DNA from 2 places in the Microbacterium immunditiarum genome. Region 1 is predicted to be linked to the other one. Evidence: predicted binding sites of a transcription regulator. Region 1 holds the regulator's gene; the other holds the start of a gene.
The links. The regulator HspR, encoded in region 1, represses chaperone genes until heat shock. The targets are predictions, from matches to a motif close to AAGTTGAGTCNNNNNGACTCAACTT.
Positions count from the first base shown of each region.

Region 2: BJ991_RS08735 (ATP-dependent Clp protease ATP-binding subunit) is a predicted target of HspR. The motif match lies at 4,551-4,575, and genes of this name have one in related genera.

Region 1 covers NZ_JACCBV010000001.1:443,013-453,938, forward strand. The annotation lists gene BJ991_RS02020 (serine hydrolase) at 1-2,692, shown strand, start outside; gene BJ991_RS02025 (GNAT family N-acetyltransferase) at 2,689-3,525, shown strand; gene BJ991_RS02030 (heat shock protein transcriptional repressor HspR) at 3,550-4,005, opposite strand; gene BJ991_RS02035 (DnaJ C-terminal domain-containing protein) at 4,032-5,021, opposite strand; gene BJ991_RS02040 (nucleotide exchange factor GrpE) at 5,025-5,693, opposite strand; gene dnaK (molecular chaperone DnaK) at 5,696-7,567, opposite strand; gene BJ991_RS02050 (MFS transporter) at 7,902-9,359, shown strand; gene BJ991_RS02055 (MarR family winged helix-turn-helix transcriptional regulator) at 9,362-9,853, opposite strand; gene BJ991_RS02060 (MarR family winged helix-turn-helix transcriptional regulator) at 10,066-10,806, shown strand.
Region 2 covers NZ_JACCBV010000001.1:1,887,969-1,898,894, reverse strand. The annotation lists gene BJ991_RS08750 (DUF2306 domain-containing protein) at 1-439, shown strand, start outside; gene BJ991_RS08745 (LLM class flavin-dependent oxidoreductase) at 400-1,164, opposite strand; gene BJ991_RS08740 (VOC family protein) at 1,219-1,854, opposite strand; gene BJ991_RS08735 (ATP-dependent Clp protease ATP-binding subunit) at 1,990-4,533, opposite strand; gene BJ991_RS08730 (class I SAM-dependent methyltransferase) at 4,778-5,611, shown strand; gene BJ991_RS08725 (hypothetical protein) at 5,649-5,858, shown strand; gene BJ991_RS08720 (LuxR C-terminal-related transcriptional regulator) at 5,873-8,227, shown strand; gene BJ991_RS08715 (VOC family protein) at 8,279-8,650, shown strand; gene BJ991_RS08710 (SDR family NAD(P)-dependent oxidoreductase) at 8,714-9,775, opposite strand; gene BJ991_RS18630 (TetR family transcriptional regulator) at 9,859-10,443, shown strand; gene BJ991_RS08700 (DUF5937 family protein) at 10,447-10,926, opposite strand, start outside.

The DNA.
Region 1 (10,926 bases):
CGTCGAGGCGGATGCCGTGTGGCCGCGTCCGCGCCGCGTGGGTGACGCGCTGAGCGTCTCAGGCTCGCTCACGTGGGCGCCCGACGGCTCGGCCGTGTTCGGCGTGGGCACCGCGCGACCGCGCGTCGGAAACCGGGGGCTCCTTCGCCTGTCGCTCGGCGGGGACACCGACCGCGACGTCACGGCGGGCCTCGACCGCAACGTCATGGCGGGGGCTCCCGCCTACCCCGGGGGCGCACCCTCGTGCACCGCGGACGGCGATCTGCTGTTCTGCGCGCGCGAGCGCGGTGCGACCCACCTCTACGTCCTCCGTGGCGACGCCGCGAGCCCCGAACCGCTCGTAGCCGGTCCGCAGCGTGTCGTCTCGGCGCTCGCCGTCGCCACGGAGGCGCCTGTCGCCGCGTTCGTCCTCACGACGGAGCGCAGCTTCGGCGAGATCGCGACCGTCGACGTGCGGACGGGCGAGGTCGCGGTGCTCACCGACTTCACCGCCTCGGCGTTCGAGGGCGTGGAGCTCGCGACCGCCGAGGAACGCGAGTTCGAGATCTCGGACGGCACGCGCGTGCAGGCGTGGCTCCTGTCGGCGCCCGGCGCGGAGGGCGCGGCGCCCCTGCTGCTCCACGTGCACGGCGGTCCCCACAACGCGTGGAGCGGCGTCGCCGACGCGGTGCACCTCTACCAGCAGGTGCTCGCGGCGCGCGGCTGGCGCGTGCTCATGGTGAATCCGCGCGGGTCGGACGGGTTCGGCGACGACTTCATGCGCGCCGTCGACGGCGCGTGGGGGAAGGCTGATGCCGCGGACTTCCTCGAGCCCCTCGACCAGCTCGTGGCAGAAGGCATCGCCGACCCGGACCGCCTCGCCGTCACGGGCTACAGCTACGGCGGGTTCATGACGTGCGAACTCACGACGCGCACCGATCGCTTCCGCGCTGCGGTGGCGGGCGGGCTCCTGTGCGATTTCGTGCCGCTCGCCGCCGACGGTGAGAACGCCACGTACTTCTCGCGACTCACGACGGGTGTCGACCCGACATCGGGGCACGAGCGCCTCGCCGCGGCATCTCCGATCACGCGCGTCGACGCCGTGAAGACCCCGACGCTGATCCTCCACGGCGACGCCGACGAGCTCTGCCCCGTCTCGCAGGCCCGCGAGTGGTTCTCCGCGCTGCGGATCAACGGCGTGCCGGCGCAGCTCGCCGTCTACCCCGGTCAGAGCCACCTCCTGCCGCTCTCCGCGCCGACGCCGACCCGCATCGATTTCACGAAGAGGATCGTCGACTGGGTCGAGCGGCACACGCGCGTCCGGCGTGCGGTCCCGGCCGATCCCCGAGTCTCGGATGCCGCGCACTGGCAGCGCCGGCTGGACGAGCTCGCGCGCCTGCACGGCGTGGTCGGCGCTCAGTTCGGGATCGTCGAGCTCGACGACGACGGCGACGTGCTCGCGACGACGCGCGCGGCATCCGGCGTGCTCGACGCGAGCACCGGACAGCCCGCGACGCTCGACTCCGTGTTCCAGATCGGCTCCATCACCAAGGTGTGGACGGCGATCCTCGTCATGCAGCTCGTCGACGAGGGGCTCCTCGACCTCGACGCACCCGTGCGCAGCGTCCTGCCCGACTTCACGACCGCCGACCCCGAGTCGTCCGAGCGCATCACCGTGCGGCACCTGCTCACCCACACGAGCGGCATGGACGGCGACCTCTTCACGAACACCGGACGCGGCGACGACTGCGTCGAGCGGTACGTGGCATCGCTGTCGACCGCGGCGCAGATCACGCCGGTCGGCGAGCGCTTCTCGTACTGCAACTCGGGCTTCGTGCTCGCCGGCCGCATCGTCGAGGCCCTGCGCGACACGACGTGGGACGAGGCGCTGCGTCGCTGGATCATCGAGCCGCTCGGCCTGACGCAGACCGTGACGCTGCTCGACGATGTGCCGCGCTTCGCTACGGCGACCGGCCACACCGGCGCCGGCGCGCTCGCGGCGCCCGTCCCCGTGTGGCCGATCACGCGGTCGATGGGCCCCGCCGGACTCATCGACGCGAGTGTGGGCGACCTGCTCACGTTCGCGGCGGCGGCGATGCGCGGCGGGGTCGCCCCCAACGGCACGCGCATCCTGTCGGAGGCCGCCCACCACGCGATGCTCGAGGAGCAGGTGAGCCTGCGCGATGCCGTGACCTCCACCGCCGCGTGGAGCCTCGGCTGGTTCCTGCAGGACTGGAACGGACGGACCGTCTACGGCCACGACGGCGGCACGATCGGCCAGCGCGCGTACCTCCGGATCCTTCCCGGCGCCCGCACCGCGATCGCGCTGCTCACGACCGGCGGCCACGCGGACGGGCTCTACCACGACCTGTTCGCCGAGGCGGCGCAGCTCGTCGACGGAACGGTGATCGCGGATCCTCTCGCGGCGGGCGATCGCGGCGGCGACGCGCCCCTCGGCGAGTACCGCACCGCCGGCACGCACGTCCTGGTGGCGCAGAAGGAGTCCGGCTTCCAGCTGGAGGTGACGCCCCTGACCGACCTTCTGCGCACGGGCGAGGCGCCGCCGGCCACGCTCATCGACCTCGTGCCGTCCGACGTGGACGGCGTGTGGGCGTTCACGACGCCCGACCTCGCGGGGTGGTCGCAGTTCCGCCCCGTGCCGGGCGGCGCGTACATGGGCTACCGCTTCCTCCCGGCAGTGGCGCCGTCATGACCGTGACCCTCGAGCAGGGGCGCCTCGTGGCGACCGCGCGCGACGACGCCGCCCGACTCGCCGAGGCCGCCGGTGCGGACATCCGTCTCCTCTCGTCGCCCGACGAGATGGTCGACGCATCCGCGCTGTTCGCGCGCGTCTGGCGGGTGGACGTCGATCGCTCGCACGTCAACCCCGGGCTCCTCGTGGCGCTCGCGCACAGCGACAACTACGTCGCGGGCGCGTTCCGCGGCGGCCGCCTCATCGGCGCGAGCGTCGGGTTCTTCCACCCGCCGGCGGAATCCGCGCTCCACTCGCACATCACGGGCGTCGACGCCGCGGTCGCGGGTCGCGGCGTCGGGCGCGCGCTCAAGTTCCACCAGCGGGCGTGGGCACTCGAGCACGGAGCGCGCCGCATGACGTGGACCTTCGACCCGCTCGTCGCACGCAACGCGTACTTCAACGTCCAGACGCTCGCAGCGCGCGGCATCCGCTATCTCTCCGACTTCTACGGCGTCATGAGCGACGGCGTGAACGCCGGTCAGGAGAGCGACCGGATGCTCATCGAGTGGACCCTCGACGACGAGCCGGCGTCGGGCGAGGTCGACACCGGTGCGCCACCGGTTCTCGTCGTGGCGGACGACCGGCCCGCGGCGCTGCCGCTGCCGGCGGATGCCGCGGCGGTGCGCGTCGACATCCCGCGCGACATCGAGGGGCTGCGGACGCGCGATCCGGATGCGGCGCGCCTGTGGCGCCTCGCGCTCCGGGGCGCGCTGAGCCCGCTCATGGCCGGCGGCTGGCGGCTGGTCGGCGTCTCACGGGAGGGGTCGTACCACCTGGAGCGACCGCTCTGACGAGGCGGCGGATGCGCCGCCGGATCACTCCTCTTCGGGGGGCAGCGCGACCCCGGGCCGCGGCCGCCACAGCACGATGTCGGTCGCGCGACGCACGCGCGTTCCGTGGCGCAGGCGCACGACCGCGCCGGTCGGGCCGGCGGCGAACACGCGCGCGCCGGGGCGGTTCTCGAGCTCGGCGCGCACGCGCTGCTCGAGCTCGCTGACCTGGCGATGGAGCACGCGCACGCGCTCCTCGAGCTCGAGGATGCGCGCGATCGCGGGGAGGCTCATGCCGTCACCCGACAGCCGCGCCACTTGGCGCAGCTGCTCGACGTGACGGAGCGAGTACCGGCGGGACCCGCCCTGCGTGCGAGCGGGCACGACGAGGCCCAGCCGGTCGTACTGCCGAAGAGTCTGCGGATGCAGCCCCGACAGTTCGGCGGCGACGGCGATCGAGAGGATCGGCGCCTCTTCGTCGATCTCGTCGTGCTCACCCATCGCTTCTCACCACCGTCCGCCGCACATCAGCCCTTGGCCTTCGCCATCAGGTCCGTCCGCGGGTTCTCCTTCGGCTCGAGGTCGTGGAAGCGCTCGAGCGCTTCGCGTGCCCGGTCGTCGAGGTGCGACGGCACGACCACCTGGACCTCTGCGAGGAGGTCGCCCGTGCCCTTCTGCGTCTGCACGCCGCGGCCCTTCACCCGCAGCACACGGCCGGACGGCGTGCCGGGCGCGACACGCAGCTTCACGGGGTCACCGCCGAGCGTGGGAACCTCGATCGTCGCGCCGAGCGCCGCCTCGGTGAACGTGACCGGGACGGTCACGCGCAGATTGAGGCCGTCGCGCGTGAAGACCGGATGCGGGCGCACCGTCACGAGCACCACGATGTCGCCGTTCTCGCCGCCGTCCGGCGACGGGCGGCCGCGGCCGCGCAGCCGGATGCGCTGACCGTCGGCGACGCCGGCCGGGATCTTCACCTTGAACGGCTTGCCGTCCTCGCCCTGGAGCGTGATCGTCTCGCCCCTCGTGGCGGTGATGAAGTCGATCGTCGTGCGCGCCGTGACGTCGGCACCGCGCGTCGGCCCGCCGTAGCCGCGGAAGCCCCCGCTCGGCTGGCCGAAGCGACCCGAGCCGAAGCCGCCGGTGGGCTGCTGGTTGAACATCGAGAAGATGTCGTCGAAGTCCCCGGTCTCGTAGCGCGCACCTCGACCCTGGCCGAACATCGAGAACACGTCCTCGAATCCGCCCGCGCCCTGGCCGCCCGCGGTGAACCGCGCGCCCGAGCCCATCGCACGGATCTGGTCGTATTCGGTGCGCTGCTCGGGGTCGGAGAGCACCGAGTAGGCCTCGCTGATCTCCTTGAACTTCGCCTCGGCCGCCGCGTCACCCTGGTTGCTGTCGGGGTGGTACTTGCGCGCGAGCTTGCGATAGGTCTTCTTCAGATCCGCGTCGGACACTTCCTTGGACACGCCGAGCGTCTTGTAGAAGTCCTTGTCGAACCAGTCCTGGCTGGCCATGGGCTATGCCTGGCCCCCCGAGCTCGCCTCAGGATCAGCCGGCACTGCCACGACGACCTTCGCGGGGCGCAACTCGACCGTGCCGAGGCGGTAGCCCACCTCGACCACCTCGAGCACCGTCGGCTCGCTCGTGCCGGGCGTCGGCGCCTGGAAGATCGCCTCGTGCTGCTGCGGGTCGAACGGCTCGCCGGCCTCGCCGTAGGCGGCGAGCCCCATGCGCGCGGCAACGCCGCGGACCTTCTCGGCGATCACGGAGAAGGCCGAGCCCTCCTCGAGGTCGCCGTGCTTCTCGGCGCGGTCGAGGTCGTCGAGGACGGGCAGCAGCCCCTTCGCGACCGAGCCCTTCGCACGCTCGATCTCGACCTCGCGCTGCTCCTCGGTGCGCCGCCGGTAGTTCGCGTACTCCGCCTGCAGGCGCTTGAGGTCGTTCAGCAGCTGCGACTCCAGGTCTGCGATCACGGCGTCCTCGGCCGCGGCATCCGCATTCTGGGGCGCACCCAGGATGTCGTCGACCGTGAGCTCGTCGTGCGCCTCGGCCTGGGCCGAGGCATCCGCTCCGTCCTGCGGGACGGGGCCGGAGGCCTGAGCCTCCGACCCCTCCTCGTCCGGACGGACCTCTTCGCCGTCGGGCCCTCCGGGCCCGGGATTCGCGTTTCGGTCCTTGTCAGCCATGGTTACTTCTTCTCGTCCTCGTCGTCGACGACCTCGGCGTCGATCACGTCCTCCTCGGGGTTCGGCACGTTGCCGCCACCGGGCTCGTTAGCCGCCGGGTCGGGGTTCTGACCGGCCGCCTGGCCGGCCTGGTAGATCGCCTCGCCGAGCTGCGACTGGGACTGCGACAGCTTGTCGTACGCGGTCTTGACCGCGTCGTCGTCGTCGCCCGCGAGAGCCGCCTTGAGCGCGTCGACGTCGCCCTGGACCGAGTTCTTGACCTCTTCGGGAAGCTTGTCCTCGTTCTCCTTGATCAGCTTCTCGATCGAGTACGTGAGCGTCTCGGCCTGGTTGCGCGTCTCGGCGGACTCGCGGCGCTTCTTGTCCTCCGCCGCGTGCTCCTCGGCCTCGCGCACCATGCGCTCGATGTCGTCCTTCGGCAGTGACGAGCCGCCGGTGATCGTCATCGACTGCTCCTTGCCCGTGCCCTTGTCCTTGGCGGACACGTGCACGATGCCGTTCGCGTCGATGTCGAACGTGACCTCGATCTGCGGGATGCCGCGCGGCGCCGGCGCGATGCCGGTCAGCTCGAACGTGCCGAGCGGCTTGTTGTCGCGCGTGAACTCGCGCTCGCCCTGGAAGACCTGGATGGCGACCGACGGCTGGTTGTCGTCGGCGGTCGTGAAGGTCTCGCTGCGCTTGGTCGGGATGGCGGTGTTGCGCTCGATGAGCTTCGTCATGATGCCGCCCTTGGTCTCGATGCCGAGGCTCAGGGGGGTCACGTCGATCAGCAGCACGTCCTTGCGCTCGCCCTTGAGGACGCCCGCCTGCAGGGCCGCGCCCACGGCGACGACCTCGTCGGGGTTGACGCCCTTGTTGGGCTCCTTGCCGCCGGTCTCCTGCTTGACGAGCTCGCTCACGGCGGGCATGCGGGTCGAGCCGCCGACGAGCACGACGTGGTCGATGTCGCCCAGCTTGATGCCGGCCTCGCGGATGACGTCCTCGAACGGCTTCTTGGTGCGGTCGAGGAGGTCCTTCGTCAGGTCCTCGAACTTGGCGCGCGTGATCGTCTCGCTCAGCGACACGGGACCTGACTCGGTCAGCGACAGGTACGGGAGGTTGATGCTCGTCGACGTCGAGCTCGAGAGCTCCTTCTTCGCCTGCTCGGCGGCCTCCTTGAGGCGCTGCAGTGCGATCTTGTCGCTCGAGACGTCGACACCCGTCGTGTCCTTGAACTGCTTCATGAGGTAGTCGACGAGGCGCTGGTCCCAGTCGTCGCCGCCAAGGCGGTTGTCGCCGGCGGTCGCGCGCACCTGGATCGTGGAGAAGTCGTCGTCCTTGCCCACCTCGAGGAGCGAGACGTCGAAGGTTCCGCCACCGAGGTCGAAGACAAGGATGAGCTCGTCCTCCTTGCCCTTGTCGAGGCCGTACGCGAGGGCGGCGGCGGTGGGCTCGTTGATGATGCGCAGAACGTTCAGGCCCGCGATCTCACCGGCCTCCTTCGTGGCCTGGCGCTCGGCGTCGTTGAAGTACGCCGGAACGGTGATGACGGCATCCGTCACCGCGTCGCCCAGGTACTGCTCGGCGTCCCGCTTGAGCTTCTGGAGGATGCGCGCCGAGATCTCCTGCGGCGTGTAGCTCTTGCCGTCGATCGGCTGGGTCTTCCAGTCGGTGCCCATGTGGCGCTTGACGGACGTGATGGTGCGGTCGACGTTCGTGACGGCCTGACGCTTCGCGGTCTCGCCGACGAGCACCTCGCCGTCCTTTGTGAAGGCGACAACGGACGGGGTCGTGCGGAAGCCCTCGGCGTTCGCGATGACCTTGGGCTCGCCGCCCTCGAGGACGCTCACGACGGAGTTCGTCGTTCCGAGGTCGATTCCAACAGCACGTGCCATGTGTTTCTTCTCTCTTTCATGGCGGACCCGTCGAAGAGGGCGGACCCGGGTTGGTTCTGCGTGAAAGTCTTGGGGGCCGGATGCTCGATCTCACGTGACGCACGATCTTGAGCCGACCAGACTCAAGCGTACTGCCTGCGGAAATCGGAGTCAAGAAAGTTGAGTCCGCGTGACTCAACTTTGAATCTTGGCACCTCGCCGATCGCGCGTGGCCGGCTGCCGCTGCCACCGCGTAGCCTGAGCGGGCGGTGCAACGACGCACCGCGGCATCCGTCTCGCCCACCCGCCGAGTCGGTGCACCCGCCGTTCACCGAAGGACCCTAGCGTGACGCACATGGAACCCGATCCGTCCGCCGCCCAGCCCGAACCGCAGCGCCCCGCCGACCTCCCGGCGACCGCCAACACGCTCGCGCTCGCCGCGTACGGCGAGGTGTTCGAGAACGCGGGCTCCGAGAAGCCGGTTCCGCGCAAGCAGGTCATCTCGTGGGCGCTGTGGGACTGGGCGGCGCAGCCCTTCAACTCGGTGCTGCTGACGTTCGTGTTCGCATCGCTCTACCTCGTGTCGGCGAGCTTCCTCCCGCCCGAGCTCGCCGCGCTCGCCGACGACGACCCCGCGAAGGAGCGTGCGCTCGCCGACCTTTCGAGCGGTTACGGCCTCGTGACCACGCTCGCGGGCATCGTGATCCTGCTGCTCGCGCCCGTCCTCGGGCAGACCGCCGACCGGTCGGGCCGCAAGAAGCGCTGGCTCATCGTGTTCACGGTGCTGCTCGCGCTCGTGCAGTTCGCGCTGTTCTTCGCGCAGGCCGACCCCGCCTACTTCTGGTACGGGGCGATCGTGCTGGCGCTCGGCGCGGTCGTGTCCGAGATCGCGGGCGTGAACTACAACGCCATGCTCGTGCAGGTGTCGACGCCGAAGACGATCGGGCGCGTGAGCGGCCTGGGCTGGGGTCTCGGGTACATCGGCGGAATCGTCGCGCTCACGCTCGTCGTGGTGCTCACCCAGCTCGACTGGTTCGGGATGGACACGTCCAACGGCATGGCGTACCGAGTCATCGCTGTCGGATGCGCCGTGTGGACGATCGTGTTCGCGCTGCCCCTCTTCTTCAACGTCCCCGAGGCGCCACCCGCGATGAAGAGCCCCAGGGTCGGCTTCTTCCGGTCGTACGTCGTGCTCGTGAAGGACATCGTGGCTCTGTTCCGGGTGCACCGGCCGACGTTCTGGTTCCTGCTCGCGAGCGCCGTGTACCGCGACGGCCTCGCGGGGGTCTTCGCGTTCGGCGGCATCCTCGCGGCGATCTCGTTCCGCTTCACGAGCAACGAGGTGCTCATCTTCGCGATCGCAGCGAACGTGGTGGCCGGTGTCTCGACGATCTTCGCGGGGCGCGCCGACGATCGGTTCGGGGCGCGCAACGTGATCGTGTTCGCCCTGACCGGCCTCGTCGCGATGGCCGTCCTCCTCTTCCTGCTGCACGACACCGGCAAGCTCGTGTTCTGGATCGGCGGCCTCGTGCTGTCCGCCTTCGTCGGTCCCGCTCAGGCGGCGAGCCGGTCGCTGCTCGCGCGCGTCACGCCCGAGGGCATGCAGGGCGAGATCTTCGGCCTGTACGCGACGACCGGTCGCGTCGCGAGCTTCCTCGCGCCGGCGATGTGGACGCTCTTCATCGCCGCGTTCGGCGCGACGATCTGGGGCGTTCTCGGCATCGCGATCGTGCTGGCGATCGGCCTCGTGCTGCTGCTGCTCGTGCGGTTCCCGTCGCACACGCAGCCCCCGCGCGACGGCACCGCGGGCTGAGGTCAGCCCGGCCAGGCGTCGGCGAGCTTCGTCAAGAGGCGCGCGAGCTCGACGCGCTCGGCCTCGGTGAAGTCCGCGAGGGCGGCGTCGACCGCGTCGCGCCGCTCGCCGCGGAACCCCCGCACGAGCGAACGCCCGGCGTCGGTGAGCGCGACCCGAGTGCGGCGCGCGTCGTCGGGGTCGGCCTCGCGGCGGACGACACCCAGCTCGACGCCCTGCTGCACGAGTCGTGACGCGCGCGGCTGGTCCACGCCGATCGCCTCGGCGATCTCGCTGACCGACAGAGGGGCGGATGCCGCGTCCAGCGCCTCGAGCAGCCGCAGCCGCGCGGGCCCGCCGACGCGTGCGCCCCATGCCCAGGGTGGTCCGCCGAACCCGTGGGGCCCGCCGTGCGGGCCGCCGCGCCCGTGGGGACCGCCGTGCATCCACGGAGGGCCGTGCCGGCCGCGGTGTCCGTGGTGCGAGTCGTGATCGTGCGCGTCGGGGCGCGGCATCCGTCTTCCCCGCAGAGTCGCCAGGGCAGCGGCGATCGCGTCAGCGGGGTCTTGGGCAGGATTCGGCACGATCCCAATTTACATGCAACTTGACATGCATTCGGAATGCATGTCAAGCTACAAGTACATGTCGATTGACATACATCCCTCCGGCCGGGTGCGCGCCGGAAGACTCCATCGCCGCTCCCGCGGCACGCGAAAGGACCGCACACATGCACTCCGACGACTTCGAAAACCATGACCACGCCGACTCGCACGACGAGGCGAACGGCACCCCCACTCAGCGACGACCGCTCGGCTACTGGCTGCGCGTCGTCGACGACCTGCTCACCCGCCGGTTCGCGGAGGCCTTCGCGAACGAAGGCGTCACGCGGCGCGACTGGATGACGCTCAACGCACTGTCCGGCGACGTCGACGCCCCCGGGCTGGCCGATCGCCTCGCCCGCAAGGGCAAGCACCTCCGTCGCCTCGAGGAGCGCGGCTGGATCGAGGAGCAGGGCGACGGCTCGTGGGCGCTCACCGACGAGGGCCGGGCCGCCAAGGAACGGCTCGGCGCGATCGTCGACGAGCTCCGCGCACGCGTCTCGGGCGCTGTCTCTCCCGAGGACTTCGCCACGACGATGGCCTCGATCGAGGCGATCGCCCGAGAGCTCGGCTGGGACGAGCAGGCCTGGGCCGAGCGCGGCCGCGGCTTCGGCCGGCGCGGCCGGCGCCGCGGGCGCTTCGGCGGGTTCGGGCCGGGCTTCGGCGGCGGCTTCGGCTCCGGGTTCCGTCACGGTTTCGGCCCGGCGTTCGGCCCCGGCCACGCACACGCATGGCACGAGCACGGATGCCGCGGCGCCCACGGCCACGCGCACGGCGCGCACGAGCACGGGCACGGCCGCACCGAGCACGCGTACGAGCGCGGCTTCGACGCGGGGTACGCGCGCGGCCGTGAGGAGCGGATCGCCTGAGCATCCGTCGCCGCATTTCCCATGCGAGGGGCACCGGGACCGACCGGTGCCCCTCGTCATGTTCGGTCTTCGATACATCCGTGTAACCGAAGCGACCCCGCTGTTCGGATACCCTCGCTT
Region 2 (10,926 bases), 1.4 Mb from region 1:
CCTCGTCATCGCCCCGTTCAATTCCGCGGGGCTCGTGGGCCTCTTCGGCTTCGGCGGGCTCGGAGTCGTGTGGCTGTATGCCGGATGGCGCGCGTACCGAGCGATCAGACGCGGCGACGTCGACAACCACCGGGCGTGGATGATGCGCACCTTCGCCGTCACCTACAGCGCGGTGACGCTGCGGCTCTGGCTGTTCGCGCTCATCTTCGCGCAGATCCCGTTCGCCGGGCCGGATGGCTTCGACTTCGGGGCGGCGTTCGACAACGCGTACGGCGTGGTGCCGTTCTTGGCGTGGATCCCCAATCTGATCGTCGCCGAGTGGCTCATCCGGCGCCGCGGCCTGCCGTCGTACCGGATCGCGCCGGCCTCCGCACACCGGCCGGTTCACGCGACCCCGCGTCAGACCCTCGACGCCGCCGTCTCGATGAACCGCGTGTAGGCGTCGACGTCGTCTTCCGGGACGACCGCGCGCAGCACGACTTCGTCCACGGCCGATTGGTATCCGCGGATGCCTCCCCCGAAGTCATCGGGACGCAGGACGGTCGCGCCCGCTGTGATGCCGAGTCGCTCGAAGTTCGCCTTGTATTGCGGGATCGCGCCGTAGCGGCCCGCCTCCTCCTCCAGCCGCTGCACCGCCTCGGAGTCGAGCGCCGCGCGGACGTACAGCGCGACGTGTGCGTCGACCCCCACACCCCGCGCCTCGCCCGCCTGGGCCGTCGCGGCCTCCGGAGTGAGCCAGCTCAAGAGCACACCATCGGCCTCCGCCGCGCCGAGGCGGCGCATCCGTGGTCCCAGCGCCCCGATGAGCAGGCGCGCCGACGTGACTTCGCGCAGTCTCCCGACCGCATCGCGCATGAGCGCGAGCGCCCCGGACCGGGCGCCCCCGGACCCGACCCCGAGCACGAGCCGATCCTGCGGGAGCGCCCGCACCGCGTCGGCGATCGACTCGGGCGGGCGACGGTCCATCGGCACGACGCCCGTCGCGAGCGTGAGCCGGTCGGTGACCGCGGCGGCGGCGGCGAGAGCGGCGAGCGAGTCCGCGCCCGGCGTGTCATTGACCCACAGGGCGTGGAATCCGGCGGATTCGACGGCGGGGGCGACCGCGGCGATCGCATCGGGACCGAGGGCCGCGGCGACGCCGATCGAGACGAGGGCTTCAGGCATGCTTCGAGCATGCCCCGGATGCCGCGGGCGCCGCCAGATGGGTCGCGCGCGGGCTCAGCGGGCGGACGGCGCCCAATCGAACCCGTCCGGATCGGTGAACGTGCCGCCGTCGGAGTGGATCAGCAGACGGTGGGAGCCCGTTCCCTCGGCGTCCAGTGCGACGGATTTCGCGAGTGCGCGCCGCTTGTAGAGACCGAGCCCGATGGGGCTCGCGGGTGTGGCGAAGTCGACGTAGGTTCCGAATCCCTTCGCGACGGAGAGCCCGCGCGCCGTGTAGAACTTCTTGCTCGCCGCGACGTCGTCGACGCCGAGCAGCAGCACGATGTCCTCGAATTCGCGGGTCGCCGGTCCGGCATCCTTCTTCGCCGAGCTCGCGAGATTCCAGATCGCCCCGTCGGGCGCCTGAACGACTCCGCCGAAGCCCCACAGCGACTTCTCGGTCGGCTTGACGACAGTCGCGCCGGCCGCGACCGCGGCGCCGAACAGCGCCTGGACGTTCGCCGGCTGCGACGCGACGAGCGACAGGGTGTAGCCGCGGAACCCGCTGGTCGGCGAGTCCGCCGGGCGCGTGCGCACCTGCGAGTCGAGGCGGAACGCGTCGCGGTAGAAGGCCGCGGCGGCCTGAGGGTCGTCCGCTTCGAGCGTGATCGCGTCGATGGAGGTGATGGTCATGGTGTCCGTCGTGTTCATACCGGCGACGCTACGCGCGGGGCGGCATCCGGCACTTCTCGATTCCTGCTCGATGTGCACGAAAGACACGGATGCGACGAGGCCGCCACCCGAGTGGGCGGCGGCCTCGTCCCGCTGCGAGCGGACTTGATCACATCAGGCGGCCTGCGGCACGGCGACGTTCGCCGCCACGACCAGCTGGTCGCCGGAGACGTCTACCGTCACGGACCCGCCGTCGACGAGCGCGCCCGTCACGAACAGGTCGGCCACGCGGTCGTCGACCTCGCGCTGGATCAGGCGACGCAGCGGGCGAGCGCCGTACTCGGGCTCGTACCCGTGCTCGGCGAGCCAGTCCACCGCGGCATCCGTCAGCTCGATCGTCACCTCACGGCGCGCCAGGCGTGCCGCCGTCGCACCGATCATCAGGCTGACGATCTCGCGCAGCTGCTCGCGGTCGAGCTTGCGGAACAGCACGATCTCGTCGATGCGGTTGAGGAACTCGGGACGCATCGCCTCGCGCAGCTTCGCGAACACGCGGTCGCGCAGGTCCTTCTCGGAGCCGAACCCGGTCTCACCGCCGCCGTCGGCGACGAATCCGATCGCGCCGGAGCGCGACGCCAGGAACTCGCTGCCGAGGTTGGAGGTCATGACCACGACGGTGTTGCGGAAGTCGACCGTGCGACCCTGACCGTCGGTGAGGCGCCCGTCGTCGAGCACCTGCAGGAGCAGGTTGAAGACATCCGGGTGCGCCTTCTCGATCTCGTCGAACAGCACGATCGAGTACGGGTTGCGCCGCACGCGCTCGGTGAGCTGCCCGGCCTCGTCGTAGCCGACGTACCCCGGAGGGGCGCCGACCAGGCGCGACACGGTGTGACGCTCGCCGAACTCGCTCATGTCGAAGCGGATGACAGCGCCCTCGTCGTCGAACAGCGAGGCCGCGAGGGCCTTCGCCAGCTCGGTCTTGCCGACGCCCGTGGGGCCGAGGAACAGGAACGATCCGACGGGGCGACGCGCGTCGCCCATGCCCGTGCGATTGCGGCGCACTGCCTTCGCGACGGCGGCGACCGCCTCGTCCTGACCGATGACACGCTCGTGCAGCTCGGACTCGAGGGTCGCGAGGCGCTCGCGCTCGGTCTCGGTGAGACGGTTCACGGGGATGCCCGTCGCACGGCTGATCACGGCAGCGATCTCGGGCTCGTCGACGACGGCCTCGAGTGCGCCGCCGGCGTTCGCCGTCGCCTCTTCGATCTTGGCCTGCACTGCCGCGATCTCGTCGCGGATGCGCGAGGCCTCCTCGTAGTGCTCGGCGGAGACGGCCGCGTTCTTGTCGGCCTCCAGCGTCGCGAGGCGCTCCATGAGCGCCGACACGTCGACCTTCGCGCCGAGCCGCAGCCGGAGCCGGGCGCCCGCCTGGTCGATCAGGTCGATCGCCTTGTCGGGCAGCACGCGCTCGGTGAGGTACCGCTCGCTCAGCTCGACGGCGGCGCGCAGCGCCTCGTCGGTGTAGGTCACCGCGTGGTGCTCCTCGTAGGCGGGCTTCAGCCCGCGCAGGATCAGCACCGCGTCCTCGATCGAGGGCTCGCCCACCTTCACAGGCTGGAAGCGGCGCTCGAGCGCGGGATCCTTCTCGATCACGCGGTACTCCTTGAGAGTCGTCGCGCCGACGAGGTGCAGCTCGCGGCGCGCGAGGCGGGGCTTGAGGATGTTGCCCGCGTCCATCGCGCCGTCACCGCCCGCACCCGCACCGACGACGGTGTGCACCTCGTCGAGGAACACGATCAGGTCGCCCTTCAGCGACGCGATCTCGTCCATGGTCTTGGTCAGGCGCTCCTCGAAGTCGCCGCGGTACCGCGTGCCGGAGAGCATCGCGGCCAGGTCGAGGGTGACGACGCGCTTGCCGCGGAGCTGCTCGGGCACGGCATCCGCCACGATCGCAGCCGCCAGGCCCTCGACGATCGCGGTCTTGCCGACACCGGCCTCGCCGATCAGCACCGGGTTGTTCTTGGTGCGGCGGCTGAGGATCTCGATCGTCTGCTCGATCTCGTCGGCGCGCCCGATGACCGGGTCGAGCTCGCCCGCCTCGGCGAGCGCCGTGAGGTCGGTGCCGTACGTGTCGAGCATCGGCGTCTCGGATGCCGCATCCTCGTCGTCGGAGGCGGGGGCCGGCACGCCGTTCGGCGTCACCGTTTCGCGCACGCCCTGTGTGAGCGCCTCGGCCGTCACGCCGGCGTCGGCCAGCACGCGACCGGCCGGAGTGTCCTGCGCGAGGACGAGAGCGAAGAAGAGGTGCTCGGGGTCGACATAGGTCGAGCCGGACGAGCGCGCGACCTGGAACGCGTGGAACAGCGCGCGCTGCACCGACGGGGTCACGACGGCGCCGTCGACGTCGGCCGCCGGTCCCGCGGCGGGAAGGCGGTCGTCGGCCGCGCGAGCGATCGCCCGCGGGTCGGCGCCGATGCGCTCGACGGCGTCGCGTGCGGGAGACTCCCCCACGATCACGCGCAGCACGTGCAGAGCATCGAGCTCACGCTGGCCGCGCGCGAGCGCGTACTGGCCGGCGCGCTGCAGCATCTCCTGCGTGCGAGCACTCAGGAAGCGGCTGAGGTCGATCGACCGCTCAGCGCGCGCCCGCTCACCGGCGAGGTACCGCGCGAGGAACTCGTCGAACGAGCCGCCGGTGGGAGTGGTGTCTTCAGGCATGAATTGGTCTCCTGCTGAACTTGAGTCGTTGCCTGTCAAGTTTACAAACTTGAGCAGATACGTATCAAGTTCAACGCGGTGACGGCACTCGTATTCCCGGTGTCTCGTATCAGATCGGCCCGAACCGGCCTCGTCCGTCTCGCGTGCGTGACTTCTCGGTGCCGATTTCCGTGTGGCGCACGGATGCGCGACGTTCCGCCGGCGAGGACGCTGGACGGCGTCCACCGAGACGAAGGAGAAGGACATGACCGATCTGCACACCATCGCGATCGACGACGAGGACAAGGCGCTCAAGGCCAAGCACCGCGCCATGTGGGCTTCGGGCGACTACCCCGCCCTGGCATCCGACCTCATCTGGCCGCTCGGGCCGCGGCTCGTCCAAGCGGTCGACGTGCGACGCGGTGACCGCGTGCTCGACGTGGCGGCCGGAACGGGCAACGCCGCGATCCCGGCCGCGCTGCGCGGTGCCATCGTGACGGCGAGCGACCTGACTCCGGAGCTCTTCGGAGCCGGACACCGCAACGCACAGGAGGCGAGGGCGACGCTCGAATGGGTGCCGGCCGACGCCGAGGCACTGCCCTTCGACGACGACGCGTTCGACGTCGCGATGTCGTGCATCGGCGTCATGTTCGCACCGCACCACGAGCGCGCGGCCGCCGAGCTCGTGCGGGTCACGCGCCCTGGTGGGCGCATCGGCGTGCTGAGCTGGACGCCGACCGGGTTCATCGGGCGCATGTTCGCCGCGATGAAGCCGTTCAACGCCCCGCTTCCCGCGGGTGCCCAGCCGGCTCCGCTCTGGGGCGATGAGCAGCACGTCCGCGACCTGTTCGGCGACCGGATCACCGACATCCGCGCGACGCGCGAGACGGTGCGCGTCGATCGCTTCGCGACCGGCGAGGAGTTCCGCGCGTACTTCGCGTCGCACTACGGACCCACGATCGCGGTCTGCAACCGCAACGCCGACGACGCCGAGCGCACGGCGGCTCTCGACTCGGCGCTGACCGCGCTCGGCGACGCCGCGATCTCGGACCACGCAATGGAGTGGGAGTACCTGATCTTCACCGCGACGGTGCGCTGACGACCGCCGTCGAACCGCTCGGAAGGAGGCGGACCCGATGTCCGCATACGATCCTCTGGCCCTGTTCCTGCTGGAGCAGCAGGGGCTGACGCGCGAGCTCGAGCACCGCCGGCGCATCCGCGAACTCGGCCTCGGCCGCGCGCGCGGACCGCGCCGCGGAGGTGAGGGTGAGGCGGATGCCGCGCTCCGACCGGCCGCGGCCGTGAACGCCGGCGGACGCGGGCGCCTCCTTCCGGGCGACGCGTGAGTACACTGACCCGCGTGCACGGCCCGACGCTGACGCCGCGCGAACGCGCGGTGCTCGCCGCGGTGGAGCGACGACTGAGCAACCCCGAGATCGCCTCGGAGCTGTTCATCTCCGTGCGCACGGTCGAGAGCCACATCGCGAGCCTGCGACGCAAGCTCGACGCCGAGAGCCGCGCGGATCTCATCGCGGCGGCCCGGTCGGATCGCGACTCGGCGATCCGCACACCCGGCAACGCGCTGCGCGGCCGCGGGCGTGACCTCGCTCGACTGCGGGAGCTCTTCGCCGCGCGCCGCCATGTCACGATCGTCGGGCCGGGTGGGGTCGGCAAGACCCGCCTCGCCCTCGAGCACGCGCGGAGCCAGACCCCTCGCGTGCCCGTCGTCGTCGAACTCGAGCACGCGACACCATCGGACGTCGTGACGCGCATCGCGCGCACACTCGGCCTCGAACCGGCGCGCTCACGCGATCCGTCCGACGCGCTCGCGGTGGCGCTGTCGTCGCAGGACCACCTGCTCGTGCTCGACAACGCCGACCACGTGGCATCCGCGACCGGCGAAGCCGTGGCCGGCCTGCTCGCCCGCGTCCCCGGCCTCGCGGTGCTCGCGACCTCGCGCACTCCGCTGGGCGGAGCCGACGAGATCGTCATGCAGCTCTCGCCGCTCGCGACCGACGGCGTCGACGCGCCGGCGACGGCTCTGCTCATCGACCGGATCAGGACGGGTGGCGGGACGATCGAAGCGGGCGAGGTCGAGCTCGCGCACCACATCGCCGAGCGCCTCGACGGCCTTCCGCTCGCGCTTGAGCTCGCCGCATCCGCCGCTCGGCACCTTCCCCTCGAGGACCTCGCGGCGCGGCTCGACCGCGACTTCGCGACACTCGACCGGGCGTATCCGGAGGGCCGGCACCGCAGCCTCGCGACGGCGTTCGAGTGGTCATGGGATCTGCTCAGCCCCGACGAGCAGGACGTGCTGCGCCGCCTGGCGGCGCTGCCCCGCACGTTCGACATCGACCTCGCGGTCGCGGTGACGCACACAGGCGTCGAGGGCATCATCATGAGGCTGCTCGACCGTTCGCTCGTCGTCGCCGCACCAGGCGGCCCGGCGCGATGGCGCCTGCTCGCGGTGCTGCGCGAGTTCGTGCTGGATCGCACGGACCCCCAGATCGTGCAGGATGTGCACGCGCGCCACGCCGCGCACATCGAGGCCGTCGCCGCACGCGTCGCCGCGCGCGCCCGCACCGACGCGAGCCCCGCGGCTCTCGCCCAGTCCGCGATGCTGTGCCCCGAGGTCAACGCCGCGCTGCGCTGGTCGCTCGAGGTCCCCGACGCGCTCGCCGTATCGCTGGCGACCTCGCTCGCGGTGGGCGTCGAGCAGTACGGATCGGATGTCGACAGCGTCGCGGCACTGTCCGCGGCGGCCCACGACGAGAGGCTCGTGTCTCAGATGGGTCCCCAGGAGCTGCTGCTGCTCGGCAGCGCCCTCGCCTTCTACGACGTCGAGCCGGTCGCCGCGTTGGCCGAGCGCGCACTCGGCATCGCCCAGGACGACCGGGGGCGCCGGGCGGCCCACCAGCTCGCGGGCCTGGCCGGGGCGTACGGCCCCGATCCGCGCGCCGCGCTGGAGCACCTCGACCTCGCAGAGACGCTCGCCCTGCGGGCAGGTGACGCGTGGGACGTCGGAGCGGTGCGCCAGTGCCGCGGCATCGCGCTACGCACGCTGGCGCTCCGCGATGACGACGACACGTCCCTCGAAGACGCGCTCGAGGCCTTCGAGTCCGCGGTCGACGCGTACTCGCGCGCCGGAGACGACACGCACGTGCACAACGTGCGCTTCATGATGGCGCTCACGGCCGCCGAGAGCGGCTGGGACCCGACCCGCGCCGCCGCGTGGGCGACCGAGTGCCTGTCGTACGCCGAGCGCATCGGCAACGAGCACGAGCTCGCTCACGCGCGGCTCGCGTTGGCGACGCTCGGGGCGGGCGCGGACGACGACATCGACCTCGTCGACCTGGTGGACACCTTCCGCCATCTCGGCGACCTCCGCTGCGTGAGCCGCGGGCTCCTCCTGCGAGCGCGACGCGAGCCGGCCGCTGACTCCCGGATCGCCCTGCTGCGCGGGGCCGTCGACATCGCGACGGCGGCGAACGACCACGCGAGACACGCGGCGGCACTCGCGCGTCTCGCCGGCGCACACCACGACGCCGGTGACCCCGCCTCCGCGCTGGCGACGCTCGACACGCTGTCCGCGGTGGCAGGTCGCGCGGCTGCGCTCGCGGCGTGTCCCGCCGAACTCGTGGAACGGTTCACCGGCGATCCCGATCCCGCCCCCGACGGAACCGCGAGGGTCGGCAACGTCGGAACCCCGGCGTAGCGTCGCGACATCGGGAAGGTTCGCTTCCCGCGAGGCGAGGGGGCAGCGGCGATGGACTGGAAGATCGAGCTCATCCACGTTCCGGTGACGGATGTCGAGCGCGCGAAGGACTTCTACGTCAAGATCGGGTTCCATCCCGACCACGATCACCGGGTGTCCGATGAGGTGCGTTTCGTGCAGCTGACACCGCCCGGCTCCGCGTGCTCGATCGCGATCGGCGAGGGACTCGGCCTCGACCTCGAACCGGGGCGGCAGAACACGATCCAGGTCGTCGTGCCCGACGCCGATGAGGCGCTCGCGCATCTGCGCAGCCTCGACGTGGAGGCCGACGGCGTCGACGAGCAGGCGTGGGGCCGCTTCGTGACGTTCGCCGACCCCGACGGGAATCGCTGGACGCTGCAGGAGCTGCCGAGAGGGAGCTGACCCTCCCGGGCCCGTCGGGTCGGGCATTCCGGGAGGGCCAGGATGAAGGGGTGAGCGGGCCGCTCAGGCGGCCGACCACCCACCGTCGCTCGCGAGCACGACGCCGTTGATGTTGACGCCGTCGTCGCTCAGGAGGAACGTGATCGAGGCTGCGACCGCCTCGGCTTCGGCGGCGTCCGGCAGGATCGTCATCGCCTGACGCACGCGCTGCGCACCGAGCGCCGACGCGAACGTCGCCTCGATGTTCGTGATCGTCGCACCTGGCGCGACGGCGTTGACCCGCAGGCCGCTCGGCCCGTACATGAACGCCGTCGACTTGGTGATGCCGACGACCGCGTTCTTCGACGCCGTGTAGGCGACGCCGGCGGCTGATCCGCGCAGCGCGGCCTCGGACGCCGTGTTCACGATCGAGCCGGCGCCGCGAGCGAGCATCGCCGGGATGACCGCGCGCGTGAGCTTCATGGTGCCGTCGACGTTCACGGCGAACACGCGCTTCCACACCGCGTCGGTGACCTCGCCGAGCGGGGTCATGTCGTCCATGATGCCGGCCACATTCGCGAGGCCATCGATCCGTTCGCCCGCCGCGGCGACGATCTCGGCGACCTTCGCGTCGTCGGTGATGTCGGCGGCGACGCTGACGATGTCGGCGCCCGGGTGCTCCGCCGCGAACTCGGCGAGGCGCTCCGGCGACATGTCGACAGCGATGACACGCCCTCCCTCGCGCGCGACGCGCGACGCCGTCGCGCGCCCGATGCCGGAGCCCGCTCCGGTCACGATGACGGTCTTTCCCGCGAAGCGGCCGGCGTCGATGCGCTCGGCCCACTCCGTCGCAGGAGTGGGCGCGGCGTCCGCGTGATCGTCCTCATCGGCAGCGGATGCCGCGGGGGCGTCTGCGGGGGCGTCACCGGATGCGGCGCGAGCGACGAGCTGGTCGACCATCTCCTGCGTGAACGAGCCCTTGCTGAGCTTGACGAGCCGCTTGAGAGCGAGGCGGCTGACGGGCTTGAGCACATCGGCGCTCTGACCGCCCTGTGCGAGGAGGTCGCGGATGATCGGACCCCCCACGGGGTCGTTCAGCCACGTCTTGATGGAGTCGTCGCCGCTGAGGAGCGTGCGCGTGCTCATGAGATGGATCCTTCTTCTGCTTCGGTCTCTCGAGTTCGAGAACTCGCTACCGGACAACCTTGTCCGGTAATAGGCTATCACCCGTGACTCCGCAAGGGAACGCCGCCGCGACGCCGCGCAAGCCGAATCGCGGGCGCGGCGCGGGCCCCGAGAACCGACGCGCGCTCATCGACGCGGCACGCGAGATCTTCGCGACGGAGGGACTGCGGGCACCGCTCAGCTCGATCGCCAAGAGGGCGGGCGTCGGGCAGGGCAGCCTCTACCGGCACTTCCCCGATCGGCTGGCGCTCGCGGTCGCCGTCTTCGACGAGAACCTCGAGGTCGTCGAGCAGATCGCGAAGAAGGCCGAGACCTCGCTCGACGACTTCTTCGCGCTCATCGCGGAGCAGGCGGTCGTGTCGACGGCCCTCATCGACCTCATGTGGCGCAGCCAGCATGACGAGCGCGTCGCACACGTCGGCGAATCGCTCGCCCGCGCGGCTCGCACCGTGCTCGATCGTGACATCGGTCGGGGCCGCGTGGGCCGGCACGTGGAACTCGACGACGTCCTGCTCGCGGTGACGATGCTCGCCGACGCGATCACGCGCACCGACGGTGCCGACGCGCGGCTCGCGGTCGCCTCGCGCGTGCGGGCGATCCTCCACGCGGCGTTCGCACCGCGCGCGTGAGCGTCACAGGCCTGCTCCGACCATCGCCTCCCCGAGCGGGGTGCGAAGGTGCAGCACACGATGCCCCTCGCGATGGCTCGCGATGAGGCCGGCGTCGCGGAGCACCGTGAGGTGGTGCGACACCGTCGAGAGCGCGAGTCCCGCGTCGACGGCGACCTGCGATGTCGTGCGCCACTCGTGAGACGAGAGCAGGATCCCGGCGCGCGCCGGCCCGAGCAGCGACCCGAGCGCGTCGACGCGGGCCGCCGCATCCGCCGCCCACCTCTCGGTCACGCCCTGGGCCGGATAGAACAGGGTCGGCTGCGCGGGCGGCTCGGTGATGACCGCGCAGCCCTGCTGCCCGAACACCGACGGCACGAGGACGATGCCCGAGCCGCGACAGTCGAGCACCTCCGAGTGGAAGCCGAGCTCGACGCGCAGTCCGTCGGAGCTCCAGTCGACCGTGCGATGCAGCCCGTCGACCATGCTCGCCAGACCCTCGGT